4 regions of the Leclercia pneumoniae genome follow, and region 2 is predicted to be linked to each of the others. Evidence: predicted binding sites of a transcription regulator. Region 2 holds the regulator's gene; each other region holds the start of a gene.
The links. The regulator PurR, encoded in region 2, represses purine synthesis genes. The targets are predictions, from matches to a motif close to CANGCAAACGTTTGCNTG.
Positions count from the first base shown of each region.

Region 1: purM (phosphoribosylformylglycinamidine cyclo-ligase) is a predicted target of PurR. The motif match lies at 3,307-3,324, and genes of this name have one in related genera.
Region 3: pyrC (dihydroorotase) is a predicted target of PurR. The motif match lies at 2,106-2,123, and genes of this name have one in related genera.
Region 4: JZ655_RS04435 (nucleoside-specific channel-forming protein Tsx) is a predicted target of PurR. The motif match lies at 4,757-4,774, and genes of this name have one in related genera.

Region 1 is NZ_CP071383.1:3,127,732-3,135,790, reverse strand. Features, by position in the region: gene ppk1 (polyphosphate kinase 1) at 1-1,355, opposite strand, end outside; gene purN (phosphoribosylglycinamide formyltransferase) at 1,569-2,210, opposite strand; gene purM (phosphoribosylformylglycinamidine cyclo-ligase) at 2,207-3,244, opposite strand; gene JZ655_RS15200 (6-phospho-beta-glucosidase) at 3,525-4,958, shown strand; gene upp (uracil phosphoribosyltransferase) at 5,122-5,748, shown strand; gene uraA (uracil permease) at 5,836-7,125, shown strand; gene JZ655_RS15185 (DnaA inactivator Hda) at 7,221-7,922, shown strand; gene arsC (arsenate reductase (glutaredoxin)) at 7,952-8,059, opposite strand, start outside.
Region 2 is NZ_CP071383.1:1,913,511-1,921,569, forward strand. Features, by position in the region: gene JZ655_RS09215 (riboflavin synthase) at 26-667, shown strand; gene cfa (cyclopropane fatty acyl phospholipid synthase) at 697-1,845, opposite strand; gene punC (purine nucleoside transporter PunC) at 2,142-3,338, opposite strand; gene punR (DNA-binding transcriptional activator PunR) at 3,454-4,386, shown strand; gene purR (HTH-type transcriptional repressor PurR) at 4,383-5,408, opposite strand; gene cydH (cytochrome bd-I oxidase subunit CydH) at 5,705-5,794, shown strand; gene JZ655_RS09245 (MFS transporter) at 5,957-7,123, shown strand; gene sodB (superoxide dismutase [Fe]) at 7,161-7,742, opposite strand; gene JZ655_RS09255 (C40 family peptidase) at 7,865-8,059, opposite strand, start outside.
Region 3 is NZ_CP071383.1:1,660,708-1,668,766, forward strand. Features, by position in the region: gene solA (N-methyl-L-tryptophan oxidase) at 1-34, opposite strand, end outside; gene bssS (biofilm formation regulator BssS) at 151-405, opposite strand; gene dinI (DNA damage-inducible protein I) at 675-920, opposite strand; gene pyrC (dihydroorotase) at 996-2,042, opposite strand; gene JZ655_RS07835 (lipoprotein) at 2,167-2,727, opposite strand; gene grxB (glutaredoxin 2) at 2,852-3,499, opposite strand; gene mdtH (multidrug efflux MFS transporter MdtH) at 3,562-4,770, opposite strand; gene rimJ (ribosomal protein S5-alanine N-acetyltransferase) at 5,003-5,587, shown strand; gene JZ655_RS07855 (YceH family protein) at 5,597-6,247, shown strand; gene JZ655_RS07860 (Gfo/Idh/MocA family protein) at 6,250-7,173, shown strand; gene murJ (murein biosynthesis integral membrane protein MurJ) at 7,303-8,059, shown strand, end outside.
Region 4 is NZ_CP071383.1:952,428-960,486, reverse strand. Features, by position in the region: gene JZ655_RS04470 (aldo/keto reductase) at 1-360, shown strand, start outside; gene thiL (thiamine-phosphate kinase) at 401-1,375, opposite strand; gene nusB (transcription antitermination factor NusB) at 1,452-1,871, opposite strand; gene ribH (6,7-dimethyl-8-ribityllumazine synthase) at 1,891-2,361, opposite strand; gene ribD (bifunctional diaminohydroxyphosphoribosylaminopyrimidine deaminase/5-amino-6-(5-phosphoribosylamino)uracil reductase RibD) at 2,449-3,552, opposite strand; gene nrdR (transcriptional regulator NrdR) at 3,557-4,006, opposite strand; gene JZ655_RS04440 (SadB/YajI family lipoprotein) at 4,160-4,699, shown strand; gene JZ655_RS04435 (nucleoside-specific channel-forming protein Tsx) at 4,963-5,847, shown strand; gene JZ655_RS04430 (helix-turn-helix transcriptional regulator) at 5,891-6,571, opposite strand; gene JZ655_RS04425 (VOC family protein) at 6,594-6,959, opposite strand; gene JZ655_RS04420 (M24 family metallopeptidase) at 7,037-8,059, opposite strand, start outside.

The DNA.
Region 1 (8,059 bases), 1.2 Mb from region 2:
TGGGCATAACGCACCACCTCTTCACCCTCTTTACGCGAAATAAGGAACAGTTTGGCGTGAATTTTTAGACCCGGCGCGGAGAAGATAACGTGTACCCCAGCTTCTGTCAGACGACGGGCCCAGTGGATATTGGCCTCTTCATCAAAACGCGCCTGCAGCTCAACCACTACGGTCACTTTTTTACCGTTATGGGCGGCGTGGATCATGGCATCAATAATGCGGGAGTCTTTCGCTACGCGGTAGATGTTGATTTTGATCGCCAGCACGTTCGGATCGAATGAGGCCTGGCGCATCAACTCCAGCACGTGCTCGAAGGTATGGTACGGATAATAAAGCAGGACATCGCGTTCGCGAATGGCATCGAAACCGTTGCGGAATTTGTCGAACCAGAGGTGGCGCAGACGCGGCAGCGGTTTGTTCACCAGGTTGGCTTTGCCAACGTTCGGGAAGCCAATGAAGTCTTTAAAGTTGTGATAACGCCCGCCGGGCACGATGGAGTCATAGCGTGAGATGGTGAGCTTATCGCGCAGCATCTCCACCATGGCATCGGGCATGTCGCGCTGATAGACAAAGCGTACCGGCTCGGCCGTCAGGCGCTGTTTCAGGCTCGATGACATCAGCTCCATCAGGCTGGCTTCCATTTCGTGTACCAGGTCGTACTCGGCATCACGGGTCATCTTCATGGAGTAGGCGTTCAGCGCATCGTAATCGAAGAAACCTTTAAAGATATCATCCAGACAGTAACGCAGGATGTTATCCAGCAGGATCATTGGCTTACGTCGGCGTGGGGTCTCCGGCGGCAAGTTAACGAAACGCGGCACTTTGTCTGACGGGATCTCCAGCAGCGCATAACGAATATTATCGCCACGAATAATCTCTACCGCCAGATAGGTGTAATCATCTTTCAGGAACTGCACCAGATCGGTTTCACGATTGATAAGAATGGGCGTGATATGTTGGCGCAGGTACTGTTTGAAGTAGTGACGCAGCCAGCTTTGCTGGTTGACAGAGAGTTGGCGTTCATTGATGAGGAAGATTTGATTGCGTGCCATTTCCAGCAGCAATTCGTTATACAGGCTATCGAATTCCTGATCGGCTTTCAAAACGCGGGATTGAATCTTACCGAGCAGATGGCGTGAATTCGAGTTGAGTCCCTGCTCCTCGCTAATGATGATTCTGCGCTTCAGCTCAGCGAAGCGAACTTTATAAAACTCATCCAGGTTATTGGAATAGATCCCCAGAAAACGCATACGCTCAATCAGCGGATTGCTCTTGTCAGCCGCTTCCTGAAGGACACGCTCGTTGAATGCTAACCAGCTTAACTCTTTCTCGATGTATAACTTTTCCTGACCCATTACTACTCACACTCCAGTTCAATCACAGGACGTGGCAAATCCGTCTCAACCTTATTATGGCGAGCATTGTCACGATATGTCCAACTGTGCCAGAAAAGTATGACAGTTAACTGACCGTAGGAGGGGCATAACCGTCATCAGACGCCTGATTTTTTTACAGTTTTTGCGATTTGCAGATAAAAAAAAGCCGGCAATCGCCGGCTCGGTATCACGTTACGCTTCGGAGGCATGTCCTTCCGGGGGAAGTTGTACGCCATCCAGCCAGGCCGCACCGTTACGCATGGCGAGGCGGCCATCAACCAACCAGCTTACCACCAGCGGGTAGATGGCATGTTCTTGTGCCTGAACGCGGTGCGTAATGTCCTCTTCGCTGTCGCCGTCGAACACCGGGACTTTGGCCTGCAGAATGACCGGGCCACCGTCCAGCTCGTCAGTAACAAAATGGACGGAGGTGCCGTGCTCCTCGTCACCGTTTTCCAGGACCTGGCGGTGGGTATGCAGGCCCGGGTATTTTGGCAGCAGGGAAGGGTGGATGTTCAGCAGGCGTCCGGCATAGTGTGCAACAAACGCCGGGCTGAGAATACGCATGTAGCCTGCCAGCACGACGACATCGGGGGCGTAGGCGTCGATCTCTTGCACCAGCTCCCGATCAAACGCTTCCCGGCCCGCAAACTGGCTCGCCTCAAGGACGTGCGCCGGAATGCCGGCTTCACGAGCGCGTTCAAGGCCGTACGCGTCGGCCTTGTTACTGAATACTGCACGGATGGTGCCGTTAATTCTTTTCTGTTTGCAGCCATCAATAATGGCCTGCAAATTACTTCCGTTACCGGAAATGAGCACCACGATGTTTTTCATGCAATAACCACACGCTCTTCGGAATCAGAGGCTTTGATGATACCGATTTTCCAGGCGTTTTCACCTTTGGCCTGCATCAGGCTCACGGCTTTATCGGCTTCGGCTGCCGGCAGGGCAATGAGCATGCCTACGCCGCAGTTGAAGGTACGATACATCTCATGATCGCTGACGTTACCGGCTTCCTGCAGCCAGTTGAAGACAGCCGGCCACTGCCAGGAGGATTCGTCGATCACGGCCTGGGTGTTGTCAGGCAGAACGCGCGGGATGTTTTCCCAGAAGCCGCCGCCGGTCAGGTGAGCGATAGCATGGACATCGACATTCTCGATCAGCTCAAGAATGTTTTTCACGTAGATACGGGTCGGTGCCAGCAGATGGTCGGCCAGCGGTTTACCTTCCAGATCGGTTGTTTCAGGATCACAGCCGCTCACTTCAATGATTTTGCGCACCAGTGAATAGCCATTTGAGTGTGGGCCGCTGGAGCCCAGCGCGATCAGCACATCGCCATCTGCAACTTTGCTACCGTCGATAATTTCTGATTTTTCTACCACGCCTACGCAAAAACCGGCCACGTCGTAATCTTCACCGTGATACATGCCCGGCATCTCTGCGGTTTCACCGCCCACCAGCGCACAGCCAGACTGCAGACAGCCTTCAGCGATGCCGCTGATGACGCTTGCTGCGGTGTCGACATCCAGTTTTCCGGTCGCATAGTAGTCGAGGAAGAAGAGCGGCTCAGCGCCCTGGACGACGAGATCGTTAACGCACATAGCGACCAGGTCGATACCGATAGTGTCGTGGCGTTTCAGATCCATTGCCAGACGCAATTTGGTGCCTACGCCGTCGGTGCCAGAGACCAGTACCGGTTCACGATATTTTTGTGGCAGTGCGCACAGTGCGCCGAATCCACCCAGACCACCCATCACTTCAGGGCGGCGGGTCTTTTTCACCACACCTTTGATTCGGTCAACCAGCGCATTACCTGCGTCAATATCAACACCGGCATCTTTGTAGCTGAGAGAAGTTTTGTTGGTCACGGCTCAAGTCCCCACGCGATTGCATTGCGATAGTAAGAAAAATCGGCGCAATTCTAACAGTCCAGGCAAACGTTTGCGAGCCTATTCTGCAACAGAAGTTTGCATGAAGATTTTTGCTCTGCATCAACCAGCTAGGCGGTACAAAGTTGATACTGTTCACGAAAATGAAACCGGGTACAGTCTTGTTCTTGCAACCGTTACGATGAATGAACATCATTCCACTGAAACCGGTTTCTGTGCTCAATTTTGCCGATAATTAACGCTGAATGAGGGATATCGCATGTCAGGATTTAAAGAGGGTTTTCTGTGGGGCGGCGCGGTTGCGGCGCATCAACTTGAAGGCGGCTGGCAGGAGGGTGGCAAAGGCGTAAGCGTGGCAGATGTTATGACCGCCGGCGCGCATGGCGTTCCGCGTGAGATCACCGACGGCGTGCTGCCGGGCAAAAATTACCCTAACCACGAAGCCATCGATTTTTATCATCGCTATAAAGACGATATTCAGCTCTTCGCCGAACTGGGCTTTAAGTGTTTCCGCACCTCTATCGCCTGGACGCGTATTTTCCCGAAAGGGGATGAGCAGACCCCGAATGAGGCCGGTCTGCAGTTTTATGACGATCTGTTTGATGAGTGCCTTAAGCACGGCATCGAACCGGTTATTACCCTCTCACATTTTGAAATGCCGTATCACCTGGTTAGCGAATATGGCGGCTGGCGCAACCGTAAGCTGATTGAGTTCTTCGTACGCTTTGCCCGCGTCGTGTTCGAGCGTTATCAACATAAAGTGAAGTACTGGATGACCTTCAACGAGATCAACAACCAGGCTAACTTCCATGAAGACTTCGCCCCCTTTACTAACTCCGGCCTGAAATATCAGCCGGGAGAAGAGCGAGAGCCCGTGATGTTCCAGGCCGCGCACTATGAGCTGGTGGCCAGCGCGCTGGCGGTGAAAGCAGGGCGGGAGATAAACCCGGCGCTGCAGATTGGCTGCATGATTGCCATGTGCCCGATCTATCCGTTCTCCTGCGCGCCAAACGACATGATGATGGCGATGAATGCGATGCACCGTCGCTACTGGTTTACCGATGTACATGTGCGCGGCGCCTATCCGCAACATCTGCTCAACTACTTCGAGCGCCGCGGCTTCGCGCTGGATATCACCGACGAGGATATCGCTGCGCTGAAGCAGGGCTGTGTGGATTACATCGGCTTCAGCTATTACATGTCGTTTGCCACTAAAGCGACCCCCGACAACCCGCAGCTGGATTACGATGAGAGCAAGAGCCTGGTCTCCAACCCTTACGTGCAAAAATCGGACTGGGGCTGGCAGATTGACCCGGTGGGACTGCGTTACTCCCTGAACTGGTTCTGGGATCACTATCAGTTACCGCTATTTATTGTTGAAAACGGCTTCGGGGCTATCGACGTGCAGGAAAGTGACGGCACGGTCAACGATCAGTACCGCATTGATTATCTCTCTGCCCACATTAGCGAAATGAAAAAAGCGGTCATTGAGGATGGCGTGGATCTGATGGGCTATACCCCATGGGGTTGTATCGATCTGGTCTCCGCTGGCACCGGTGAGATGAAAAAACGCTACGGCTTTATCTTTGTAGATAAAGATAACGAAGGCAATGGCACCCTGAATCGCAGTAAGAAAAAGTCGTTTGACTGGTATAAGCAGGTAATTGCCAGCAACGGCGCTAATATTGAATAAGCGGGCAAAATGCCGTTAAAAAGCCGGAGCTTGTTCTCCGGCTTTTTTATGCTCAGAACACTTTGCTTGATTTGCGTCAAGCAAGTTGGGTATGGCGCAATCCCGAAAAAGCGGTATAATCCGGCGATTTTTTTTGTGGCTGCCACCCCCGAAGGAGAAAAGTATGAAGATTGTTGAAGTGAAACACCCGCTGGTAAAACACAAGCTGGGCCTGATGCGTGAGCATGACATCAGCACGAAACGTTTTCGCGAACTGGCCTCTGAAGTGGGCAGCTTACTGACATACGAAGCGACCTCCGATCTCGAAACCGAAAAAGTGACCATCGAAGGCTGGAACGGCCCGGTGCAGGTTGAGCAGATCAAAGGTAAAAAAATTACCGTTGTGCCGATCCTGCGCGCAGGTCTGGGCATGATGGAAGGCGTTCTGGAGCACGTACCCAGCGCACGTATTAGCGTAGTGGGTATCTACCGTGACGAAGAGACCCTGGAGCCCGTGCCGTACTTCCAGAAGCTGGTTTCCAACATCGACGAGCGTATGGCACTGGTCGTTGACCCGATGCTGGCGACCGGCGGTTCGATGATCGCCACTATCGACCTGCTGAAAAAAGCGGGCTGCAGCAGCATTAAAGTGCTGGTTCTGGTGGCGGCACCGGAAGGTATCGCGGCACTGGAAAAAGCGCACCCGGACGTCGAGCTCTATACCGCGTCCGTTGATCAGGGGCTGAACGAGCACGGGTACATTATCCCGGGGCTTGGCGATGCCGGCGACAAGATTTTTGGTACTAAGTAATCGAATAACGATAAAGAAGCCGACTTTGATAGTCGGCTTTTTTTTGAATACAACACCCACAATAATCATTACTCAGAGGACAACACTATGACGCGCCGTGCTATCGGGGTGAGTGAAAGACCGCCGCTTTTACAGACGATCCCGCTTAGTTTGCAGCACCTGTTTGCCATGTTTGGCGCAACCGTGCTGGTGCCCATCCTGTTCCACATTAACCCGGCTACCGTGCTGCTGTTTAACGGTGTCGGCACCTTGCTTTACCTCTTCATCTGTAAAGGTAAAATCCCGGCTTACCTGGGTTCCAGCTTTGCATTTATCTCTCCGGTGCTGCTGTTGCTGCCGCTGGGTTATGAAGTGGCGCTGGGCGGCTTTATCATGTGTGGCGTGCTGTTCTGTCTGGTCTCTTTCATTGTGAAGAAAGCCGGTACCGGCTGGCTGGACGTCATGTTCCCGCCTGCGGCGATGGGGGCGATCGTGGCCGTCATCGGTCTGGAATTGGCAGGCGTGGCGGCCAATATGGCGGGATTACTCCCTGCTGAGGGACAATCGCCGGATTCTAAAACCATTATCATCTCGCTGGTCACGCTGGGTGTAACGGTATTTGGTTCCGTGCTGTTCCGTGGCTTTATGGCCATTATCCCGATTTTGATCGGCGTGCTGGCGGGTTATGCGCTCTCCTTCGCAATGGGCGTTGTGGATACCACCCCTATTGCCCAGGCGCACTGGTTCGCTCTACCAACCTTCTATACTCCGCGCTTCGAGTGGTTCGCTATCTTCACCATCCTGCCTGCTGCGCTGGTGGTGATTGCGGAGCACGTCGGCCACCTGGTGGTCACGGCGAATATCGTTAAGCGCGATCTTATCCGCGACCCTGGCCTGCATCGCTCAATGTTTGCGAACGGCCTGTCGACCATGATTTCCGGATTCTTCGGCTCCACGCCAAACACCACCTACGGTGAGAATATCGGCGTTATGGCGATCACCCGCGTCTACAGCACCTGGGTAATTGGCGGCGCGGCCATCATCGCCATTCTGCTTTCATGCGTGGGTAAGCTGGCTGCGGCGATTCAGATTATCCCGGTTCCGGTAATGGGCGGCGTGTCGCTGCTGCTGTACGGCGTGATTGGCGCATCCGGTATCCGCGTCCTGATCGAATCCAAGGTCGATTACAGCAAAGCGCAAAACCTGATCCTGACCTCCGTGATTTTGATCATCGGCGTGAGCGGCGCGAAGGTACACATCGGCGCCGCAGAGCTGAAAGGGATGGCGCTGGCCACGATTGTCGGCATCGCCCTGAGCCTGATCTTCAAAGCGATCTCGGTTCTGCGTCCGGAAGAGGTAGTTCTGGATGCGGAAGAGAGCGAAAAATCCGCACATTGATCGATAAACCGGGCGGCCGTTCCGCCCGGTTCTCTCCCTGCATGTTCCGTGCTAAACTCTTTGCCGATTACGAGTAAGACCTGGTTGAGGTATTTCTGAACGCACCGGCACAGCTCTCTTTGCCACTTTATTTACCCGACGACGAAACGTTTGCCAGTTTCTGGCCGGGTGATAACCCCTCTTTACTGGCTGCACTGCAAAACGTGCTGCGCCAGGAGCATAGCGGTTACATCTATATCTGGTCGCGCGAAGGTGCGGGCCGCAGCCATTTACTGCACGCAGCCTGTGCTGAGCTCTCTCAGCGTGGTGACGCCGTGGGTTACGTTCCGCTCGATAAACGCACCTGGTTTGTACCCGAAGTGCTTGACGGTATGGAGCAGCTTTCCCTGGTCTGTATCGACAATATTGAGTGCGTGGCGGGTGATGAACTCTGGGAGATGGCGATCTTTAATCTCTACAACCGCATCCTTGAATCCGGTAACACCCGGCTGTTGATCACCGGCGATCGTCCTCCGCGCCAGTTGAACCTGGGGCTGGCGGATCTCGCGTCGCGACTGGACTGGGGACAGATCTATAAGCTGCAACCGCTGTCAGACGAAGACAAACTACAGGCTTTGCAACTGCGGGCGCGGCTGAGAGGTTTTGAACTGCCGGAAGATGTGGGGCGCTTCTTGCTGAAGCGGCTGGATCGTGAAATGCGCACGCTGTTTGTCACGCTCGACAAGCTGGACCATGCCTCTATTACCGCCCAGCGAAAGCTGACTATTCCTTTCGTAAAAGATATTCTGGCGCTCTGAACCCGGCCGACTGCCGGGTTGACCTCTTCTTACTTGACGATATCCAGTACCTGTTCCGGCGGGCGTCCGATACGCGCTTTGCCGTTCGCGACCACAATCGGCCGCTCAATCAGTTTCGGGTTCTCTACCATCGCCTG
Region 2 (8,059 bases):
TACCGATCCTGGAGGAGTTGTACGCATGTTTACTGGTATTGTGCAGGGCACCGCAAAACTGGTGTCTATCGATGAAAAACCGAACTTCCGTACCCACGTCGTGGCGCTGCCCGACACCATGCTCGACGGGCTGGAGACGGGGGCATCGGTTGCACACAACGGTTGCTGCCTGACGGTAACTGAGATCAACGGCAATCTGATCAGCTTCGACCTGATGAAAGAGACGCTGCGCATTACCAACTTGGGTGAGCTGGTGGAAGGCGACTGGGTGAACGTCGAGCGCGCTGCGAAATTCAGCGACGAGATTGGCGGCCACCTGATGTCTGGTCATATTATGACTACCGCCGAGATTTCTAAGATCCTTACCTCTGAAAACAATCGTCAGATCTGGTTCAAGGTACAGGATCCGACGCTGATGAAGTACATCCTCTATAAAGGCTTTATCGGCGTGGATGGTATTAGCCTGACCGTGGGTGAAGTGACCCCAACCCGCTTCTGCGTGCACTTAATCCCGGAAACTTTGCAACGCACCACGCTTGCGAATAAAAAATTGGGCCATCGTGTCAATATTGAAATCGATCCGCAAACCCAGGCGGTGGTTGACACCGTTGAGCGGGTCCTGGCGGCAAAAGAGGCAGCCATAAAACAGGCTGTTGATGAAGCATAAAAAAATACCCCGGCAAGCCGGGGTATTTTTTAACGGGCGACCCGCAGGCCGTGTTCAACGCCGCGGCTAAAGACCACCTGCCACAGCTGAATATCACGAGCGCGAAAAGCCCCTGCGCAGGCATTCAGATAATAGCTGAACATCCGTTTAAACCGTTCTGAATAGTTGTCTGCAATTTCCGGCCAGCTGGCGAGGAAACGCGAATACCATGCCATTAGCGTGGTATCGTAATCTGCGCCGAAATTATGCCAGTCTTCCATCACGAAGTGCGGTTCGCTGGCAGTAGCAATCTGGCGTACAGAGGGTAAACAGCCATTCGGAAAGATGTATTTGTTGATCCAGGGATCCACCTTCAGGTCCGTTTTTTTCGAGCCGATGGTATGCAGGAGAAATAACCCGTCAGGTTTAAGGTTACGATCGACCACTTCAAAATAGGTGCGGTAGTTCTTGGGCCCCACGTGCTCGAACATCCCTACCGAAACGATGCGGTCAAACTGATCGCGCAGCTCACGGTAATCCTGCAGTAAAATCGTGACATCCAGCCCCTCGCACCGCGTCTGTGCCATTTTTTGCTGCTCGGCAGAGATAGTCACCCCCACGACGCTCACGCCATAGTGCTGCGCCATATACTGGGCCAGCCCACCCCAGCCGCAACCGATATCCAGCACCCTCATGCCGGGCTCCAGCTGCAATTTCTGGCAAATAAGCTGCAGTTTATCCTGCTGGGCTTGTTCAAGAGAGTCTGCCTCTTTCCAGTAACCGCAGGAATACTGCATAAAGGGGTCAAGCATGCGGGTAAAGAGATCGTTTCCGAGGTCGTAATGTTCCTTTCCGACGATCCAGGCGCGTTTTTTGCTTTGAAGGTTGAGCAGGCGGGCAGTGGCAATGCGCAGCGTATCTTTCAGATGACTGGGTAATTGATTTTCCAGTCCGGCGCGGAGAACGCGAGTGAAAAAGATATCCAGCCGTTCGCACTCCCACCAGCCGTCCATATAACTCTCGCCAAGACCCAGCGAACCTTCCCGCATGACACGTTTGAAAAAGTCCGGGTGTTTAACCTGAATATCAGAGGGGGCCGTGCCGTTAATCGCGATGCCCGCGCGGCTTAGCATTTCATTGACGATCCGGAACCAGTTGTCGTCCCGGATGGTGACTTCTTCTATACACGATGAACTCATAGCTTCTCCATCACTCGCTGTGATCAGAACCTTTAAACAGCGTAGACGCTCTTTTGGTTTGTGAGAAATCTCACGGCTTTCCCGCGAGGCTAGTATCCGACGTAGAACAGAGGAAGGGAGGTGACCCTTGCCGAAAGGCCTTCCATGGTGAAACGGGAGCGCTCCGGCTCCCGTTACTACATAATAAGTATCGTTATTATTAGACCGCGAACTCAGTATAGGCCTGAAAAAAGCCTCCTTCAACAGAAAGTTGTTAGCAGGCTAATAACTGATTTTTAACATAATGTCTGGCGGCACTATGCTTCTGAGGATTCTGGCTGCAGCGTTTCGTGCTGCTCTGATGCTTTTACATACTGCATCCGATAGCCCAGCCCCGCCAGCGCCACGGTGGCCAGCATCACGCTGGTGGTCGTCAGCAGCGGTGTCGCAATAAGCCAGGAGACAAGCAGGCTCGCCAGGAAACAGAGCCCCAGCTGCAATGTATTTTGCAGCGCCGCTGCGCTCCCGGTGGCCTGTGGGAAGGGACGCAACGCCTGCGCTACCACAATCGGGTAGATCGCGCCGTTAGCCACCGCCATCAGACAGAACGGGATCAGCAACTCCACGAGGTTCGCGCCGGGGATAAAACCGACCCCCCAGGTGGCAACCACACTCAGGGCATACAACACCAGCAGCCATGGCAGCATCTGATGCCCGTGCCATTTTTGCAGGGCTGCGCGGCAACCATAGCCGCCAACCAGAAAGGCGATAGTCTGCGGCACATAGCTCAGGCCAATTACGGCCGGGCTGTAACCCATTTCGTTGAGAATAAACGGCGAACCGGTCAGCCAGGCGAAGAAGCTGGCGGAGCAGGCGGCATAAATCAGCACGTTGCCACGATACGCGCGGGTGCGCAGGAGCGTAGTGAAGGTGACGGGTGCGGCGGCGCTAACATGCTGCACGCTACGGCGTTTAAGGGTGAAGGCCGGAAGCATCAACAACAGCGTAATCGCGAACAAGACGGCAAAGATGGCTTGCCAGTCAAAGTGAGCCAGTAGCCAGCTGCCCAGCAGCGGGGCGAGAGCAGGGGAGAGCCCGACCAGCGGCATAATGGTGGCAAATATACGGTTGGTACGGGACGCCGGATAGTAGTCTGTCACCAGCGCCTGCCAGGTGACCGCCGCAGCACATACGCCCACGGCCTGCACGAATCGTAATACCAGCAGCCAGGTCGCATCGCGCACCCATAGCATGCCGAGGCAGCCGACAGCGAAAATCGCTAAACCGGTCAGCAAGATTGGTTTACGACCCAAGCGATCGGAGAGCGGCCCCCAGAGCAACTGCGCAAAGGCGAAGCCGGCCAGGAACACGCTCAGGCTGGCGCTGATGGCAGCGGCTGGCGTTTGTAAATCTTCCTGCATCGCCGCAAAAGCGGGCAGGTACATATCGGTTGCAAGAAAGCCCAGCACGCTTAAGCCGCCAAGCCAGACTAAAAATCCTTTCCCGGGTGTCACGATGGTTTTCCCCATTTTGTATGCAGGTGTGGCAGCCGCTGAGTGTAGAGAGTGCAATACCGCTTGTGAAACGCTAATATTTGGCGGTTGCATTCAAAAAATTTGCAGGCAGAAAATGTGGTCAGAATATTCCCTTGAAGTCGTAGATGCGGTAGCTCGTAACGGCAGCTTTAGCGGCGCAGCGCAAGAGCTGCATCGCGTGCCTTCTGCCATCAGCTATACGGTGCGCCAGCTGGAGGAGTGGCTGGCGGTGCCGCTGTTTGAACGCCGCCACCGTGACGTGGAACTGACCCCGGCAGGGGCATGGTTTTTGAAAGAAGGGCGCTCTGTTATCAAAAAAATGCAGATCACCCGCGAGCAGTGCCAGCAGATTGCGAATGGCTGGCGCGGGCACCTCTCTATCGCCGTGGATAATATCGTCCGCCCCGAGCGTACCCGCCAGATGATCCTCGATTTTTATCGCCACTTTTCTGATGTGGAGCTGCGCGTCTCGCAGGAGGTGTTCAATGGCGTCTGGGATGCGCTGGCCGATGGCCGGGTAGAGATGGCGATCGGCGCGACTCAGGCCATCCCCGTGGGTGGGCGCTGGGCGTTTCGCGATATGGGAACCCTCAGCTGGTACTGCGTGGTGGCAAGCCACCATCCGCTGGCGGCGATGCCAGGGCCGCTCAGCGATGATACCTTGCGCAGCTGGCCCTCGCTGGTGCTGGAAGATACCTCCCGCTCATTACCCAAACGCATTACCTGGCTGCTGGATAACCAGCGGCGAATCGTTGCCCCGGACTGGGCATCCTCTGCCGATTGCCTCTCTGCCGGGCTCTGCGTGGGGATGGTTCCCGCCCATTTTGCCCGCCCCTGGATCGATGCCGGCAAATGGGTGGCGTTGCAACTTGAGAATCCCTTCCCGGATGCGGCCTGCTGCCTGACATGGCAACAGAATGACATGTCGCCTGCGCTGGCCTGGCTGCTGGATTATCTTGGGGATAGCGAAACGATGAACAGGGAGTGGTTGCGGGAGCCAGACGCGCTGGCTCCGCAGGAGGATTAACGGCGATAATCGCGGAACGGGCCGTCGGCCACCGAGCGGCGTTCAATAAGGCGGGGATGCACTTCAATTGATTGCGACTCTTCTCGCTTATTGACGATGCGATCCAGCAGCATGTTAAACGCGGTTTCACCGAGGAAATCTTTAGGCTGATGGATGGTGGTCAGAGCCGGGGTGAAGAAGCGCGCGTTGCGCACGTTATCATACCCGATCAACGAAATGTCTTGCGGCACCCGCAGTCCCATCTCGTCTGCAGCGCAGAGCGCGCCCATCGCCATCACATCTCCCCCGCAGAACACGGCGGTCGGGCGCGGAGATTGGGAGAGGATCTGCTGCATGGCACGATAGCCGGACTCGGGCTCAAAATCGCCCTGCACAATCCAGTTTTCTGGCACGGTGATCAGCGCCTCTTCCATCGCTTTCATAAACCCAGCCAGACGTCCGGCGCCGGTATTACGCTCCAGCGGGCCGGGGATAACGCCGATTTCACGGTGTCCGCGTTCAATCAGATAACGCCCCGCCATGTAACCCCCCTCGAAGGCGTTATCGATAACGGAGTCGGTAAAGTCAGCTTTCGCTTCACCCCAGTCCATCACCACCATCGGGATATTGCGATACTCTTCCAGCATCGTCAGCACGGGTTCCGGGTACTCTGAACACATCACCAGCAGACCGTCGACACGCTTTTGCGCCATCATCGATAAATAGGCCCGCTGCTTTTCCAGGTTATTCCACGCGTTGCCAAGAATCAGGGTATAGCCCTTCTGGAAGCAGTTTTTCTCCACGGCTTCGATAATCTCGGCAAAGTAGGGCGCTTCGCTACTGGTTGCTAACAAGCCGATAGATTTGGTGTGATTCACTTTCAGGCTGCGAGCGACCGCGCTCGGTGAATAGTGCAGCTCTTTGATCGCCGCCCAGACGGCATTACGCGTCTCTTCAGCGACAAAACGCGTTTTGTTAATTACATGTGATACGGTTGTAGTGGAAACGTTTGCTCGTTTCGCTACGTCTTTGATTGTTGCCATTAGATGTCACTCCAGACCATATCCTAAACTCCTGAAAAACCGAAAGGTAAACGATTGCCTTCTCTCACCCTAATTGCGCAATCTGAATTGCGGTACGCCGGGAAAACGACACAGGACGTCAGGAGGGGGTCAATGGCCGGTACGCTAATAAATTAAGCCTGGAATTTTGTCTGATCTTGACCAAAAGGGGAAGAGCAAAAACGGATATCGCACTAAATCCTGCAAGATTTTTAGCGTAAGTTGTGTAAAAATGAGCAGGCTCACTTTTCGTGGGGGGATTATAAGGAGAAAAATTGATGAATACCGATCTTAAGTTTTCGCTGACAACCACCATCATTGTTCTGGGTCTGATTGTTGCGGCAAGTTTTACCGCGATTCTGCACTGAGTGACTGGGGGGAGTATCATCTCCCTCCTGCCTTTCCTGATTGTTACCCTTCTGGCAAAAATCTTTTGCGCAATTGTTAACTTCTCATTTTTTGTGATTGATGTCATGCTTTCGCCTTCACTGTTCTGTGTCGCATCAAGACACGGTTTCTGGAGTTGACGTATGAAAATCAATTTTCCCCTGCTGGCCCTGGCGATAGGTGCCTTCGGGATTGGCACGACTGAATTCTCTCCCATGGGATTACTCCCGGTAATTGCCCGTGGCGTAGATGTCTCTATCCCGACGGCGGGGATGCTGATCAGTGCTTATGCCATCGGCGTGATGGTGGGGGCGCCGTTGATGACGCTTCTTCTCTCTCACCGCGCACGCCGCAACGCACTTATTTTCCTGATGGCAATTTTCACCGTCGGCAATGTGCTCTCTGCCGTAGCGCCGGATTACAGCACCCTGATGCTCTCGCGCATCCTGACCAGCCTTAATCATGGGGCGTTCTTCGGCCTCGGCTCGGTGGTCGCGGCCAGCGTGGTACCTAAACATAAGCAGGCCAGCGCCGTGGCGACCATGTTTATGGGTCTCACCATCGCCAATATCGGCGGCGTTCCGGCAGCTACCTGGCTGGGGGAAACCATTGGCTGGCGTATGTCTTTCTTCGCCACGGCCGGGTTAGGTATGGTGGCGATGGTCGCCCTCTACTTCTCTTTACCGAAAGGGAGCGCGGGTGAGCGTCCGGAGGTGCGTAAAGAGCTGGCGGTGTTACTGCGTCCGCAAGTGCTTTCTGCGCTGTTAACCACCGTGCTGGGTGCCGGGGCAATGTTTACCCTTTATACCTATATCTCACCGGTGTTGCGCGATATTACCCATGCGACACCCGCGTTTGTCACCGCCATGCTGGTGTTGATTGGCGTCGGATTTTCCATTGGCAACTATCTGGGCGGCAAGCTGGCGGATCGCTCGGTCACCGCCACGCTGAAAGGTTTTTTACTGCTGCTGATTGTCATCATGCTTGCCATTCCGTGGCTGGCGCGCAGTGAAATTGGTGCAGCCATCAGCATGGTGGTATGGGGCGCCGCTACCTTTGCCGTGGTGCCTCCACTGCAGATGCGGGTGATGCGGGTTGCCAGCGAAGCGCCGGGATTGTCCTCTTCGGTGAATATCGGGGCGTTTAACCTCGGGAATGCGCTTGGTGCGGCAGCGGGTGGTGCGGTCATCTCCAGCGGAATGGGCTACAGCGTGGTTCCAGTGATGGGAGCGGTGATAGCCGGTTTTGGCTTGCTTCTGGTGCTGCTGTCGGGTCGTCGTCAGCCTGAACAGGTCTGCGTTGCGGAGTAGATACTAGCGCAGAAGGGGTGACCCTTCTGCGTTTTCGTTATGCAGCGAAATTCTTCGCCACAAAGTCCCAGTTTACCAGCGCCCAGAAATGTTCCAGATAATTCGGGCGCGCGTTACGGTAGTCGATGTAATACGCATGTTCCCACACGTCCACGGTCATCAACGGGGTTGCGCTGGTGGTCAGCGGCGTGCCGGCGTTTGAGGTTGAAACGATGGCCAGTTTGCCGTCTGCCTCTTTCACAAGCCAGGTCCAGCCTGCGCCAAAGTTCTTCACCGCCGCATCGGTAAATTTTGCTTTGAAATCAGCAAAGCTGCCGAAGCTTGCAGCAATCGCCTGTGCCAGTTCACCTGTTGGTTCTCCGCCCGCATTTGGTGCCAGGCAGTGCCAGTAGAAAGTGTGGTTCCACACCTGCGCTGCGTTGTTGAAAACGCCCGCTTCGGAAGTCCGAATAATCTCTTCCAGGGATTTGCCTTCGAAAGCCGTACCCGCAATGAGATTGTTCAGGTTCGTGACATAGGTCTGATGATGTTTACCGTAATGGTATTCGAGGGTTTCTGCCGAAATATGAGGTTCCAGCGCCATTTTTTCGTATGGTAATGCAGGTAATTCGAACGACATTGCTTCACTCCTTATTTTATTTGCGCACCCAATAACCTTATTGAGTGTAGGGTTAGGGTAGCAAATAGCGGAGTGGGGTTAAAGCGTTGTAAATCCCGCTGCAGTTGCAGCGGGGTGGGGCGTTAACGAATGGTTTTCGGGGTCATGACGCGGCGGGCACCCACATAATGGCGTTGCCAGTAATCTTCACTCAGGGAGGTGATCTGAATATCCTGACCTGTACGTGGAGACTGAATAAACTTCCCATTGCCCACATACACCCCCACGTGATCGGCGGTACCGCGACCCTGAGTGCGGAAGAAGACCAGGTCCCCGCT
Region 3 (8,059 bases), 250 kb from region 2:
AACCACTGCCAATAATGATTAGATCGTATTTCATATAAATCTCTTTACGCTGCACTTTACATAGCAGAGTAATTAACATGGCGGGGTTATACAAGGGAGAAATAAATAAGGCACCCTGAGGTGCCTGTTGAGTGAAAAATGGGCATATTCTTAATGTCGACGATACTCATTTTCCTGATAGTCACCAGATTCTATTTTTGCAATTCCTGCTTCTAAAATAGAAATAAACTGGCGTGCGACATCTGTTGTTAACCACAGAGTCTGCCCAACCTCCGCTTCTTCACGGTCCGCCTGATTTGGGGTCTGGTAGTGTAAGCGCAACATCAGCGCGTCGTAGCTGTCTACGGTGCTAATATCCCAGCCGACGAGAGGATGGGTCTGGATGACTTCATTATTCTTTTCCATCTTAACCCCCTTAATACGTGTTAGAAGACAACGACTTTGAGGTTCAATGCGTGTTTTTCTGAAGCTACTTCAGTATACATTAAATAAGGGTTCTGATCGGAAAAAGAAACCATCGCAACGTAAATAGTTACATTTTAGGAATGTTCGAACAATAAATCACCGTGATGCTCACGATTTTAAAAGAAGTCTGGCAGGGCGGGGAACTTTCTTAAAACGAAACGAAAAAAAGCCGGGGCGACCCGGCAAAAAACACAATGAGGGCGTAAAACTTAATCGGTAATAAACCAGTCGTCAGCGCTTTCCCAGGTCTCCTGGAGGATTTCGCTGATGCGCTCTTTATCTTCTTTGGCACCACCTAATACTGACAGGTTATTGGCGGCAGCATAACGCACGGTAACGGCACCATCGCGCTCGGGAAAGGAATCGTTGATACGACGGGATAATTCACCCGCCAGCGCATCCAGCGCGCCGGCAGGCATGGCTGTGGTTCTGGCGATCGTGACTTCAATACGCATAATAACCCCCTGTGCAATATACTGTGTATTTATACAGTTCTATTGATGCCAACGCAACAGGGGGCGACCATTTTTTTAACCTTTAACCGTCCATTGCACCTTTTCACCCGCCAGGAATGGAATTACGGTGTCATCCGTCAGGGCAATCGACTCCACCACCTGGCTCTCTTCGCGCACCAGTTCAACGAACGTATCGTTAACCGGCAGGTTGTAGAATTTCGGGCCGTTAAGCGAGCAGAAAGCTTCGAAATGTTGCAAGGCATTCATCTCCTCAAAGACCTGGGCATAGCTCGCCAGTGCGGTAGGCGCATTAAAGCAGCCTGCACAGCCGCAGCTGGCCTCTTTGCGATGACGTGCATGCGGCGCGGAGTCTGTACCCAGGAACACGCGGTCAAAACCGCTGGCGACCAGCTCACGCAGCGCCTGCTGGTGGATATTACGCTTCAGGATCGGCAGGCAGTACAGATGCGGACGCACGCCGCCAACCAGCATATGGTTGCGGTTAAACATCAGGTGCTGCGGGGTAATGGTTGCCGCCAGACGCTCGTTGCCCTCGCGGACATAATCTGCGGCATCTTTAGTGGTGATGTGTTCAAACACCACTTTCAAACCCGGCAGGCGCTGGCGAAGCGGTTCCATCACGGTATCGATAAAGCGGGCTTCACGATCGAAGATATCGATGTCGGCATGGGTCACTTCACCGTGCACCAGCAGCGGCATACCCAGTTTCTCCATGCGCTCCAGTACCGGCATAATGGCATCGACGCTGGTCACGCCGTGGCTGGAGTTGGTGGTGGCGTTTGCCGGATAGAGTTTGGCGGCGGTGAAAACCCCTTCGGTAAAGCCGCGCTCAATCTCTGCCGGATCCAGCGTGTCAGTCAGGTAGCAGGTCATCAGCGGCGTAAAGTTATGCCCGGCCGGTACGGCAGCGAGGATGCGGTCGCGATAGGCAATAGCGGCATCAACGGTAGTGACTGGCGGTACCAGGTTAGGCATGACAATCGCGCGGCCATAAATTTCACTGGTATAAGGCACGACGGTGGCCAGCATGTCGCCATCACGCAGATGGATATGCCAGTCGTCAGGACGGCGGATTTTCAGAACCTGGGGATGTGCAGTCATTAGTATGCTCCGGCTTGGTAGGAATCAGTCATGAAGGCTGTTTTTTGCCGGACACAAAGGATAGGCGGAAACGTTTTCGTTTGCACTCTTTTTCCAAAAAAAAGGCGCCGAAGCGCCGTTATATTTACTCAGTGAAGGGGATTATGATTTCTCCCGGCTTCACTTCAATGCCTTTGGCATATTTCTTCGCCAACGCTTCGCCTTTGCTCTTATCTTTACTCAGGATATAGGCTGGCTGTTTATTGAAGTAGCTGCGCAGCGACTGGTTGAGATAAGGCATCAGGGTCTGAAGTACCGGTTTCATTTTCTCCGGCGTGACGACCGCATCGGCAATCTCCATCTCCTGCAGATAAATCGCCCCTTCTTCTTTGTTGAAGACCGGCAGCGCTTTTAATTTGAGCTGAATATTGGCCTTCTGGCTGCCAAACAGGGAGTTCATGTCCAGGCTGGCATCACCGGAGAGCATCACTTTGTTTGGCTCTTCCCGGCCAATCTTACTGTCCAGGTTGGTCAGTACAATATGCGCATCCGCCACGCCGGGGACGCCGATATCTTTGGCAAAATTATTATGTTTCTGAAGCGCCTGGTTAATTTCCTGCTCGCTGACGGTGTACTGAGTAAGCTGATTGCAACCAACCAGCAGGCCGCTCACTATAAACGCAGCGGCAATAACGATTTTCTTCATGTTTTTCCTCAACATAATGTCAGCACTTAACGCCCGGCGAGCCAGTATGTCAGGCGAGAGTGTTACAGACCAGCAGAAAAAGCTGAAATCAACGGGCGGGCAGAGGGTGCCCGCCCGTCCGGGCTTACAGTGCCTGGGAAGAGAGAAGGTTGATTTGGGTCTGCTTCGCCATGTTATCGCGATAGTCCGCGACCCGCGTTGGCCAGGTAATGCCCGCGACCAGCGTCAGGTTACGCAGCAGTGGGAAGAGGTGAATATCATCGTCAGATAACTCGCCATTGACGGCGTTAGGCTGGACGATGAGCTTGTCCAGCGCCCGCAGGTCATCGCTGATATTTTTTACCAGACCGGCGGTGTGGGCCATATGCTCATCAAAGCTGCCGATAGCGGCCTCTTTCTTCTCAACGAAGTACGCACGGGCCTCTGGTGTAGAAAACTCATCAAACGCAGATTTCGCGAAGCGGGGGATAAGCAGACGATTCACGTAACCGTTCACTTTGCGTAGCCACTCTTCAATGGCGGGGTTTTGCTTGCCAGTGAGCAGCGGCTTGCCATCAAGCTGGTCGACATAGTGGACGATATCCATGCTTTCGGGCAGGTAACGGCTGTCGTCTTTTTGCAGGATGGGGGCCATTTTCTTACCAATCATCCGCGTGGGCGTTGCTTCGTCATCATTCTGCAGCGTGATGAGTTCGACGGGTAGATTCTTCAGACCAAAAATCATTCGGGCTTTAAGACAGAACGGGCAGTGATCGTAAATATAAAGTTTCACGTTTCTCCTCCAGTTGTTGACCATCAATAGTCAGTATGGAGGAGAAAAAAGCATGAGACAAATCAGGCCCCAGGCTCCAGCATGGTGCCCGCGCTACGTTTGTGGCTGAACTGCCAGCCCAGCGCGAAGAAGGTGATCACCCCGATCACCGCCAGCATCACCCAGGGTAACTCCGGCTGACTGAATGCTTTGCCGGCATCAAACAGCCAGCCGCCGCCTGCATAACCCAGCGCACCGCCAATCGCCAGTCCGAGGCGGCTAAAGCCCATATAGCTACCACGTGCACGGGCATCCGCCAGCTGGGCGCTCAGGGTTTCACGTGCCGGTTCGGCGATGATCGAGCCAATGTAAAAAGTGCAGATCAGAATAAACAGCTGCTGTAGCGAGCTGACCATCCCGATCGGCAGCATGCTGATCGACATTAACAGCAGTCCAGCCATTAACCGGTGCTCCAGACGAAACCGCTTTTCGCTCCAGCGGGCAATCGGATAGAGCAGAGTCAGCGACAGGCTGGCTTCGATGGCATACATCCATTTCACCGCTGCCGGAGAGCCGGCGATATCGTTGACCATGATGGGCAGCATAAGCATGACCTGCACCGCCAGCATGTAATAGCCCGCCAGGGTCAGCACGTAGGTGACGAAGCGTTTGTCCCGCAGCACCCGGCCCATCCCTTCGCGCACCGGGGCCTTAACGGTGGAGAGTTTCCACGCAGGCAGTAGCCAGGCGTTGAAGCCCGCGCACAGGATAAAGAGGACGGCACCTACGGCGCAGACCAGGCGGAAATCATACTGCAGTAGCCAGCTACCCAGCAGGGCGCCAATCACCGCGCCGGCACTGTCCTGCATCATCAACAGGGAGAAAAACCGTCCACGCTGCTGCGGGCGAATCAGTTTGACCACCAGCGCGGTGCGCGGTGGGTCAAATAATGTTCCTCCGAGCCCGGAGATAAGGCAGGAGGCCCAGAGTATCCAGGGTTCGTGAGCAATGCCCATGGTGGCAAACCCGGCCGCACGTAGCAGCATGCCGGTGACGATCATCGGTTTGGCGCCGAAGCGGTCGGCAATCGCGCCACCAAAGATCCCCAGCCCTTGCTGCACAAACTGGCGCAGGCCGAGGGCAATACCGACCATTAATGCCGCCCAGCCCATTTGATCCACAAAGCGAATCGAAATCAGAGGGAATACGACAAAAAAGCCCAGTACTACCAGCATATTATCGACGAGAAGGAAGTATTTACCCAGGTTCCGGGCCTGCGAGATGCGGGACATTTCCCCTCCGGGAAATTAAAAGGTAAGCGCGCTAATATTCTGCGGGGTTATGAACATTTTTCCCACTGTCCCGGCGACAATATTTTTTTATCAAACGAAGACTTTGATTGGCGCTTTTCATCGTAAAGTGTGAAAAGTCACGAAAATGGTATGTCACTGTTTTCACAGACGGCAACCGCACAGGTATAGTAAAGATAACGGGCCGAGGTTGTAACGGGAAGGAGTGGTATCGATGTTTGGCTATCGCAGTAATGTGCCGAAGGTGCGCCTGACGACCGACCGGCTGGTTGTGCGTCTGGTGCACGAGCGTGATGCCTGGCGTCTGGCGGATTATTACGCCGAGAATCGTCAGTTTTTAAAACCCTGGGAGCCCATTCGGGATGAGAGCCACTGTTATCCCTCCGGGTGGCAGGCGCGCCTGGGAATGATTGCAGAGTTCCATAAGCAGGGCTCGGCATTCTATTTCGCGCTGCTCGATCCCGATGAAAAAGAGATCATCGGCATCGCCAATTTTTCCAACGTGGTGCGCGGGTCTTTTCATGCCTGCTATCTCGGCTATTCAATTGGCCAGAAGTGGCAAGGGCAGGGGTTGATGTTCGAGGCGCTCTCCGCCGCCATTCGCTATATGCAGCGCACCCAACATATTCACCGCATTATGGCGAACTATATGCCGCACAATCAGCGCAGCGGCGATCTGCTGGCGCGTCTCGGCTTTGAAAAAGAGGGATACGCGAAAGATTATCTATTGATAGACGGCGAGTGGCGCGATCATGTCCTGACGGCGCTCACAACCAAAGAGTGGAGCTCAGGACGCTAAGGAGATGTCATGAAATATCAGTTATCGCTTATGGAAGCGCGGGTGATCGGCAGCCTGCTTGAAAAACAGATCACTACCCCTGAACAGTATCCCCTGTCGATCAATGCCGTGACGCTTGCCTGTAACCAAAAAACTAACCGCGAGCCGGTGATGAACCTTGCAGAACATGAGGTTCAGGATCTGCTTGATGCGCTGGTCAAGCGCCACTATCTACGAACAGTGAGCGGGTTCGGCAACCGCGTCACAAAGTACGAGCAGCGTTTCTGCAACTCTGAATTTGGCGACCTGAAACTCAATCCCGCCGAGGTGGCGGTCATTACCACACTGCTGTTGCGTGGGCCTCAAACCCCGGGTGAACTGCGCAGCCGGGCCGCGCGGATGTATGAATTTGCCGATATGCAGGAGATTGAGCAAACGCTGGAACATCTGGCCTCCCGCGAAGACGGGCCCTATGTCTTGCGTCTGCCGCGGGAGCCGGGCAAACGTGAGAGCCGTTATATGCATCTCTTTAGCGGCAATGTCGAAACGCTGATAAACGTGGTTGAGGCGGTGGCGCCGGTAGAGGATGAGAGCCTGCTTGCCCGCGTCGAGGCGCTGGAAGGTGAAGTCGCCGACCTAAAACAGCGGCTCGATTCGCTGCTGGCACATCTGGGAGATTAACTGTGACAAAATTACGCGTAGGTGTTGTAGGGTTGGGCGGCATTGCTCAGAAAGCCTGGCTGCCGGTATTGAGCGCCGCCACCGACTGGACGCTGCAGGGGGCCTGGTCTCCGTCGCGGGATAAAGCGCTGCGTATCTGTGAGACCTTCCGCATGCCCTATGCCGGCTCGCTGACCGAACTGGCCCAGCAGTGCGACGCGGTCTTTGTTCATACCTCTACGGCTACCCATTACCAGGTGGTGAGCGAACTGCTCAACGCCGGCGTGCATGTCTGCGTAGATAAACCGCTGGCAGAAAATATTCAGGATGCCGAGCGTCTGATTGAACTGGCCGCGCGGAAAAAACTCACCCTGATGGTGGGCTTCAATCGCCGTTTTGCCCCCCTGTATCAGTCGCTGAAAAGTCAGCTCTCTGGCGCGGCTTCTCTGCGAATGGATAAGCACCGCGCTGACAGCGTCGGCCCCGGCGATCTGCGCTTCACGCTGCTCGACGACTATCTGCACGTGGTAGACACCGCACTGTGGCTGGCAGGCGGTAACGCGCAGCTCGATAGCGGCACCCTGCTGGCGAACGAGCAAGGCGAGATGGTCTATGCCGAGCACCATTTCAGTATTAACCATTTGCAGATTACAACCGCCATGCATCGGCGGGCGGGCAGTCAACGGGAGTGGGTTCAGGCCGTCACCGACGGTGCGCTGGTGGATGTCACCGATATGCGTGAGTGGCGAGAAGAGAGAGGGCAGGGGGTGGTACACCGCCCGGTACCGGGCTGGCAGAGTACGCTGGAGCAGCGGGGTTTTGCAGGCTGCGCGCATCACTTTATTGAGTGCGTGCAAAATCAGACCATTCCGGAGACGGCGGGCGAGCAGGCCATTATGGCTCAGCGCATCGTCGAGAAGCTGTGGCGCGAGGCGATGAGCGAGTAACCATTATCTGCGGGTTCAACCCCTGTAACATCTGCCGATAGTAATTCCCCGGAATCCAGGTAGACTAAGCGCTTCTTTCAACGCCTGCACTGCAGGCGTTTTGCCGTGTGGTTGTGGAAATTCACGTTAATGAACCTATTAAAATCGCTGGCCGCCGTCAGCTCGATGACCATGTTTTCTCGCGTGCTGGGCTTTGCACGCGATGCCATTGTGGCGAGGGTTTTTGGTGCAGGCATGGCGACCGATGCCTTCTTCGTCGCCTTTAAGTTGCCCAACCTGCTGCGTCGTATCTTTGCTGAAGGGGCTTTCTCGCAGGCGTTTGTCCCAATCCTGGCTGAGTACAAAAGTAAGCAGGGCGAAGATGCCACCCGGGTGTTTATCTCTTACGTTTCGGGTCTGCTGACCCTGGCGCTGGCCATCGTCACCGTGGTGGGGATGTTGGCAGCGCCGTGGGTCATCATGGTGACCGCGCCAGGCTTTGCCAACACGGCGGACAAATTTGCTCTCACCACCCAGCTGTTGCAGATCACTTTCCCCTATATTTTGCTTATATCGCTCGCCTCTCTGGCAGGGGCGATTCTCAATACCTGGAACCGCTTCTCGGTACCGGCGTTTGCCCCCACGTTCCTCAATATCAGCATGATCGGATTTGCGCTGTTTGCCGCGCCGCACTTTAACCCTCCGGTGCTGGCCCTTGCCTGGGCGGTGACCGTCGGCGGCGTGTTGCAGCTGGCTTATCAGCTACCGCATCTGAAGAAAATTGGCATGCTGGTCTTGCCGCGCATCAACCTGCGCGATGCCGGAGCGATGCGTGTCGTCAAACAGATGGGGCCGGCGATCCTGGGCGTCTCCGTTAGTCAGATCTCGCTGATTATCAACACCATTT
Region 4 (8,059 bases), 960 kb from region 2:
GTTGCGGTGATCCCCTGGAGCCCGCTGGCGCGCGGCAGGTTAACTCGTCCCTGGGGCGAGACTACGGCCCGCTCGGTTTCGGATGAGTTTGGCAAAACCCTCTATTCAGAAAGTGACGCCAACGATGCGCAGATCGCCGAACGTCTGGCCGCCATTGCAGAAGAGACCCATGCAACCCGCGCGCAGGTGGCGCTGGCATGGTTGCTGAGTAAACGTGGGGTAGCGGCACCGATTATTGGTGCTTCACGCGAGGATCAGCTGGATGAGTTGCTGCGTGCGGTTGAGCTAACACTTACGCCGGAGCAGATCGCCGAACTCGAGACGCCCTATCAGCATCATCCGGTCGTGGGGTTTAAATAACCCCGAACCCCCTCTCCCGCAAGGAGAGGGGACACACTATTTACTGCGCGAAGTGATCGTAGCCTTTCCAGTCCAGCGTGACAGGTTCTCCGTCACGCAAAAACTGCATCCCTTCGCTTTCCGGCAGGATCTGGCCGATACAGGTAAATGGAACGCCCAGATGGCCAAGCGCTACGTCCAGCGTACCGCGATTCAGTTCAGGCACGGTGAAACACAGCTCGTAGTCTTCACCCCCCGAGAGCGCCCAGCGTAGAGCCTGTTCAGGCTCAGCATGGCGGCGCAGCGGCGCCGAAAGCGGGAAGGTATCGAGATCGACACGCGCTCCTACGCCGCTGGCCTTAAGTATGTGGCCAAGATCGGAAATCAAGCCATCAGAGAGATCGATTGCCGCGCTGGCACGATCCCGTAGCGCCTGCCCATGAAGAATACGTGGCGTCGGACGCAGATGACGCTTTATCAGGTAGTCGGCATCAGCAGCCTCTTCGACCACCAGTCGATCTTGTAAAATCGCCAGCCCGGCCGCACTGTCGCCAGGGGTTCCGGTCACATAGATCCAGTCTCCCGGCTTCGCGCCTGAGCGCTTCAGAGCCCGTCCAGCCGGGACATAGCCGTGGATCGCCAGCGTCATCGACAGCGGGCCCGCTGTGGTATCGCCGCCAATCAGCTGCATATCGTAGTAGTTAAGCTGCTCGAAAAGGGCATCGCTGAACGTTTCCAGCCACGCTTCATCTACCTTCGGCAGGGTGAGCGCCAGCGTTAACCACGCCGGGTCGGCCCCCATCGCCGCCAGATCGCTGACGTTCACCGCCAGCGCTTTGTACGCCAGATCGGCAGGATCGATGTCCGCCAGAAAATGGTTGCCACACACCAGCGTATCGGTGCTGATGGCCAGCGTCTGTTTTCCCGGAATATTGAGCAGTGCGCAGTCGTCACCGATGCCGGTTTCAACATCACGACGAGAAGATCTGACGCGGTCAAAATAACGGGCAATCAGGGAGAATTCGCCGCATGCCATACGTTATGCCTCGCTAAGAAAAGAAAAAACCGGAGACTACACCGCACGAAGGCAGCACAGTACTCCGGTTTGCGGATCACTTTTTGTGGGGACGGATCGCAGGAGCGGCTTTATCCAGCACGCCATTGACGAATTTATGGCTGTCTTCAGCACCGAAGGTTTTCGCCAGTTCGATCGCTTCGTTGATGGCCACTTTGTACGGCACATCGTCACGTTTAGACAGTTCGAACAGGGCGATACGCAGTACGGCTTTTTCAACCTGGCCCAGCTCTTCGAGCAGACGGGACAGGTATGGCTTCATCAGTCCGTCGAGATACGCGCTATTAGTCGCCACTCCCGACAGCAGTTCACGGAAGTACAGGACATCAACGCCTTTGACGTCTTGTTCCGCCAGGAACTGGTATTCAACATCAGCGATGTCGTTCTGGGACAACTGCCAGGAGTAAAGTGCCTGGACGGCACATTCACGGGCGCGGCGACGAGCAGCAGGTTTCACGGAATTCCCCTTACAAAAATCAGGCCTTGATGGCTTTCAATACATTAATCATTTCAAGCGCGGTCAGTGCAGCTTCTGCACCTTTGTTACCGGCTTTGGTGCCAGCGCGTTCGATAGCTTGTTCAATACTTTCAGTGGTGAGCACGCCAAACGCGACAGGAATTTCAGCATCCTGCGCAACGTGCAGCAGACCATTGCTGGCACCGCCTGCTACATATTCAAAGTGCGCGGTACCGCCACGAATAACCGTACCCAGCGCAATTACCGCATCATACTTGCCGGTTTTCGCCAGCGCGCCTGCTGCCAGCGGCAGTTCATAAGCGCCTGGAACCCAGACAACGGTAATATTTTCGTCTTTCACCTGACCGATACGTTTCAGTGCGTCTACCGCACCTTCCAACAGGCTGTCGTTGATGAAGTTGTTAAAACGCGCAATGGTGATGGCGACGCGAGCGTCCGGGGTAGCAACAGCGGCTTCAATAATGTTCATACTCTTCCTTAACGGGTTCATTTGGCCCCGCAGGGGGGCGGATTTTATCATAATAATTTGCGTACTGCTTCCCTATTTCAGTAAGCCTTACGCGGGAATTAAATGCAGGCAAATATCGGGTCCAACCGGGCGTATCTCGCTGAACTTAAGCTGCGGTGCATCGGCCAGTTTTTCAAGGCCCGGCAGGACAAACAGACCACGCGCGTCGTTGCCTAACAGTTTAGGGGCAACGTAAACAATGAGTTCATCCACCAGCCCCGCCTGCAGTAGCGCCCCAGCAAGGGTCGGCCCTGCTTCAACCCAGATGCTGTTCACCTGCTGTCTGCCAAGCTGCATCATAAGTACCACCAGATCGAGGTGGCCATTATGCTCGGGTACAATCAGCGTTCGAACGCCCTCCGGCCATGTGCGGCTATCTTCCCCGGTGCGGACAAAAAGCGTTTCACCTGGTTGCTGGACAATACGATGCTCTGGCGTGACGCGGTTTTGGCGGTCCAGCACGATGCGAAGCGGCTGACGCAGGTCATCCTGGGAATAGCAGGACTGCGTATCGGCAGAAAGTTCGTCCCAGCGCACGGTCATTGACGGGTTATCCGCCAGCACGGTGTCACTGGTGGTGAGAATAGCATGGCTTTGCGCGCGCAGACGTTGCACATCGCGCCTTGATTGCGCAGAAGTGATCCACTGGCTCTCGCCGTTGGCCATCGCCGTACGGCCATCAAGGGAGGCGCCGAGCTTTAACTGAATAAAGGGAAAGCCCGTCCGCATGCGCTTCAGGAAACCTTTATTAATGGCTTCGGCTTCCTGCATCATCAGGCCATGACTCACCTCAATCCCTTCCTGCTGCAGGCGGAACAATCCACGGCCGGCTACCTGCGGATTAGGATCCTGCATCGCTGCCACCACGCGCGTCACCCCTGCGTTAATCAGCGCTTCACAGCAGGGTGGCGTGCGCCCATGATGGCTGCAAGGCTCAAGCGTCACGTAAGCCGTCGCCCCACGCGCCTTCTCGCCGGCCATCCGCAGGGCGTGTACTTCGGCATGCGGCTCGCCGGCGCGAAAGTGAAAACCTTCTCCGACGATTTCGCCCTCTTTCACAATTACACAGCCAACGTTGGGATTGGGATGGGTAGTAAAACGTCCGCGCTGCGCCAGCTTTAAGGCTCGCGCCATGTACATTTCATCCTGCATGGGCTTAATCCTGTAGGCGGGCGATCTCTTCGCCAAATTCTTTAATATCTTCGAAGCTGCGGTAGACAGAAGCGAAGCGGATATAGGCCACTTTATCGAGCTTTTTCAGCTGCTCCATCACCAGGTTGCCGATCATCTTGCTCGGCACTTCGCGCTCGCCGGTACCGCGCAGATGGGATTTGATGTGGTTAAGTGCCGTTTCGACGTCATCTGCGCTGACGGGGCGTTTTTCCAGCGCTTTCAGCATTCCACTTCGCAGCTTCTCTTCATTGAAGGGTTCGCGAATATCGTTGCTTTTCACTACCCGCGGCATAACCAGCTCTGCCACTTCAAAGGTAGTAAAACGTTCGTTGCATACCAGGCATTGCCGGCGGCGGCGTACGGAGGAGCCTTCCCCCACCAGACGGGAGTCGATTACTTTGGTATCCACGGCGAGACAGAATGGGCAATGCATACGGTGTCCTGACTTTCGGGTTAACTGAGTTCCATTTTACCCTGAACTGGGCTGACAACAAAGGAAGAGCGTTTTTGAGATAATGGATCTATACCCTGCCTTGCTTCGTTGGCTACGCTTATCACCATCCGTTATTTCAAGGAATTAAACGCAATGACAAGACGTTACCTGAAAATTCTCCTGGTGGGGAGCCTCTTTAGCCTTAGCGCCTGTGCACAGCAAAGCGAAGTTCGCCAGATGAACCAGAGCGTGAGCGCGCTAAACCAAACCATGAGCGAGCTCAACCAAGAAACCGTAAAGATCACCCAGCAGAACGCGCTGAATGTGAAATCGACCAGCGGTGTTTATCTGCTACCGGGCGCTAACACTCCGGCGCGGCTGAAAAGCCAGATCGGCACGCTGCGAATGTCGTTGGTCGACGTGGCGCCCAATGCTGACGGTACCCGTGCGACGCTGCGCATTCAGGGCGAGTCTAACGATCCCTTACCCGCTTTCAGCGGCACCGTGGAGTGGGGCCAGATCCAGGGCACCACAGATAATTTCCAGGAGGTGAATGTGCAAAGCCAGCTGATTAATGCGCCGGCCAGCGTACTCGCCCCGAGCGATGTGGATATCCCACTGCAGTTGAATGGCGTTACCCCAGAACAGCTCGGTTTTGTCCGCATCCACGATATCCAGCCCGTCGCGCAGTAATCTCTTCAGCGGAACGTAACCACGTTCCGCTTTCATTTAAATTCCGCAAAGATTGGCAACATAAATGTTTGCCAGTACAATCCGCTCCGTTTAAAGTACGCAAACGTGAACGCAATCGATTACGTATGTGAGAGATATGTGAAACAACACATATTTTTGTGAGCACGGATTCCTATAATAGGCTCGCAGAAACACGAAATATTTAGAAACGCTATTCGCGCATTTTTCACTCCCGTAAGGGATTTCAAATCAGTGGCATCATTATGAAAAAAACATTACTGGCAGCTGGCGCAGTTCTGGCGCTCTCAACCACTTTCTCTGTTAACGCAGCGGAAAACGATAAACCTGAATATGTCTCCGACTGGTGGCACCAGAGCGTAAACGTGGTCGGTAGCTACCACACCCGCTTCGGACCTCAGATCCGTAACGATACCTACCTTGAATACGAAGCGTTTGCCAAAAAAGACTGGTTTGATTTCTATGGTTACCTGGATGCGCCGGTATTCTTCGGTGGTAACACTAATGCGAAAGGTATCTGGAACCACGGCTCTCCGCTGTTCATGGAGATCGAGCCGCGTTTCTCTATCGATAAGCTGACCGGCACCGATCTGAGCTTTGGTCCATTCAAAGAGTGGTACATCGCGAACAACTACATCTACGACATGGGTCGCAATAAAGATGGCCGCCAGAGCACCTGGTATATGGGTCTGGGTACCGACATCGATACCGGTCTGCCGATGAGCCTCTCCCTGAACGTGTACGCGAAATACCAATGGCAGAACTACGGTGCTGCGAACGAAAACGAGTGGGATGGCTACCGTTTCAAAGTGAAATACTTCGTGCCGATTACCCAGCTGTGGGGCGGTAACCTGAGCTATATCGGCTTCACCAACTTTGACTGGGGTTCCGATTTAGGCGATGACAGCGCCAACGATCTGAACGGCAATAAATCCCGTACCAACGACTCTATCGCCTCCAGCCACATTCTGGCGCTGAACTACGATCACTGGCATTACTCTGTTGTTGCGCGTTACTGGCACAACGGTGGTCAGTGGAACGACGATGCTGAGCTGAACTTTGGCAATGGCAACTTCAACACACGTACTACCGGCTGGGGTGGTTATCTGGTTGTCGGTTACAACTTCTAAGCATCGCTTCAATGTATGAAAGCCAGCCTCCGGGCTGGCTTTTTTATTGCTTCACTTTACGCAAAAAGTCGGCCAGAGAACGTTCTACACTTTCGCTGAAGCGTCGCCCGGTCAGGGTAATGGTCAGGCAACGGTCGAGGCGAAAACAGCGGTAGTCATTGCGTCGCTCACACCAGGCTGCGAGTAGCCAGTGCTCTCCCCAGAAGAACAGCCCTAACGGCTGCACCTCCCGCCAGGAGAGCTGCCCGGCCTCATCCCGATAATGTAACGCGAGCACCTGCTGGGACGATATCGCCTGATGAATGACATCAAAGCCGCTTCTCGAATGGGGTTGCAGGGCAATATCCGGCGCGTAAATGCGGGTCTGCTCGGCCTTGCGACGGCTCTCTTCGGGCAAAATAGCGAGCACTTTCTCCTGCGCCGACTCCAGTTCTTTTGAGAGCGACTCACCTCCCCAGGTTTTGAGCAGGCGAATGGCAACGATCAGCGCTTCGGACTCGCGGTTAGTCAACATCAACGGCGGCAAATCAAAGCCCGACAGCAGTCGATAACCACTTCCGGCTTCGCCCTCTATCGGCACGCCCGACAGCGACAGATCGCGGATATCGCGATACACCGTGCGCGCCGACACGCCCAGTCGTTCAGCAAGCAGCGCGGCGGTGGTCAGCCGTCTGCCCCGCAGAATCTGTACGATCTGAAACAGGCGGTCAGCGCGTCGGGTCATCGATTTTCACCTTCACTCGTTATCAGGCGGGCTGATGGAGCCCTACCCGGTTGCCTTCGCTGTCCGTAAACAGCGCGATAGTGCCAATGCCGCGCGGCAGGACCAGCGGGCCGAAAACACATTCTCCCCCGGCTGAGGCCACGCGATCGAGCGTTGCCGCAAGGTTTGAGGTATGAAGATAGATAATCGCCCCCTGCTGCGACGGCGCAATGCCGTCAAATTTTGCCAGCGCACCGCCGACGGCCGGATCATCGTGCGGGAACACGGCCAGTTCCGCGCAGTCCATTGCTTCACGTTTTAGCGAGACCTGCATCACCGGCTCATAAAAGGCAATGGCCCGCTCCATATCCGTAACCGCAATCTCAAACCAGTTAATGACGTTATTCATACATCCTCCTGCCTGTTGAGTAAGTTCAGAAGGAGTGTACGCCTGGCCTCCTGACAGCATACTGTCAGCAGAGTGGCTCACTCAGTAAAAATAAGGGCAAGTGATTGATTTAGCAGCCACGGGCGCAGATAACCGACGGTATTAGAGAGCGGTAAAACCTGCTCGGGCAGCCTGATGCCCAGCTGCGTCTGAATATAGGCCCGGCGCGTACAAATACGCTGCCAGAGCGCAGGCCAGGCGGTCTGAATCTCGTGGCGAAGCGCCTCGTCCGCCAGCGCCACGGTATCTTCAATGCTGGCGCCAGCATATCCCGCGCGGGAGGGAATGATATCGATTTGCAGGAGCATGCCGCTTTGTAATGTTGCCGCCGAATTCGGTCCAATGGGCGAGCAGAGCCACTCCTCATCCGCCACCAGATGTCCCGGATTAAGGTGCCAGTGGTAGTCTGCTTTCGGCAACACCCGTTCGACCAGGTCATACATCTCACCGCCACGCAGGCCGATACGCAGGTGCTGCAGCCAACTGACCACCGCATTAAAATAGGGTTTGGCGACCACCTCGAGGTAGTCTGCTACCGCCGGTGTTAGCTCATTTTCATCTGCCACCACATAAGCCGCACGGCTGCTTAAGCCGCCTTTATAACCGGTCGTCAGCGAGAATTTATCGCCGCGCTGAATAATTTTGTCCCCTGGATAGAGCCTGGCATCAGCAAAGCGCTCGCCAGTGGCGGCAATCATCACCACGTTATTGGCCTGCCCCTCTGCCGCCAGCAGCGCGCCGATCTGCTTCTCGGTTTTGCCGGGCGCGATGGCATTCAGCGCCGTGAGCATTGCCGTAGAGGCGAGATTGGCACCGTATTCGTAGTGCGCCAGTTCGTTTGCATTATTGGTGATGCGGGCGCCGCTCTCGGGCGAGATAAAGATCCCCGTTGCGTTGCGTAACTGCGCCTGAGGTGCCGCCAGACGCAGGGCATCGACAATAAACGCGGGGAGATCGAACATCTGCAAATTGTCGTCGCGCGCGCCAGTAAATAGCTTCCAGCCCGCCAGCCCAACGGTGTTCGCGCCTGAGAGCCCCGCCTCACGAAGCAACTCCGGGAA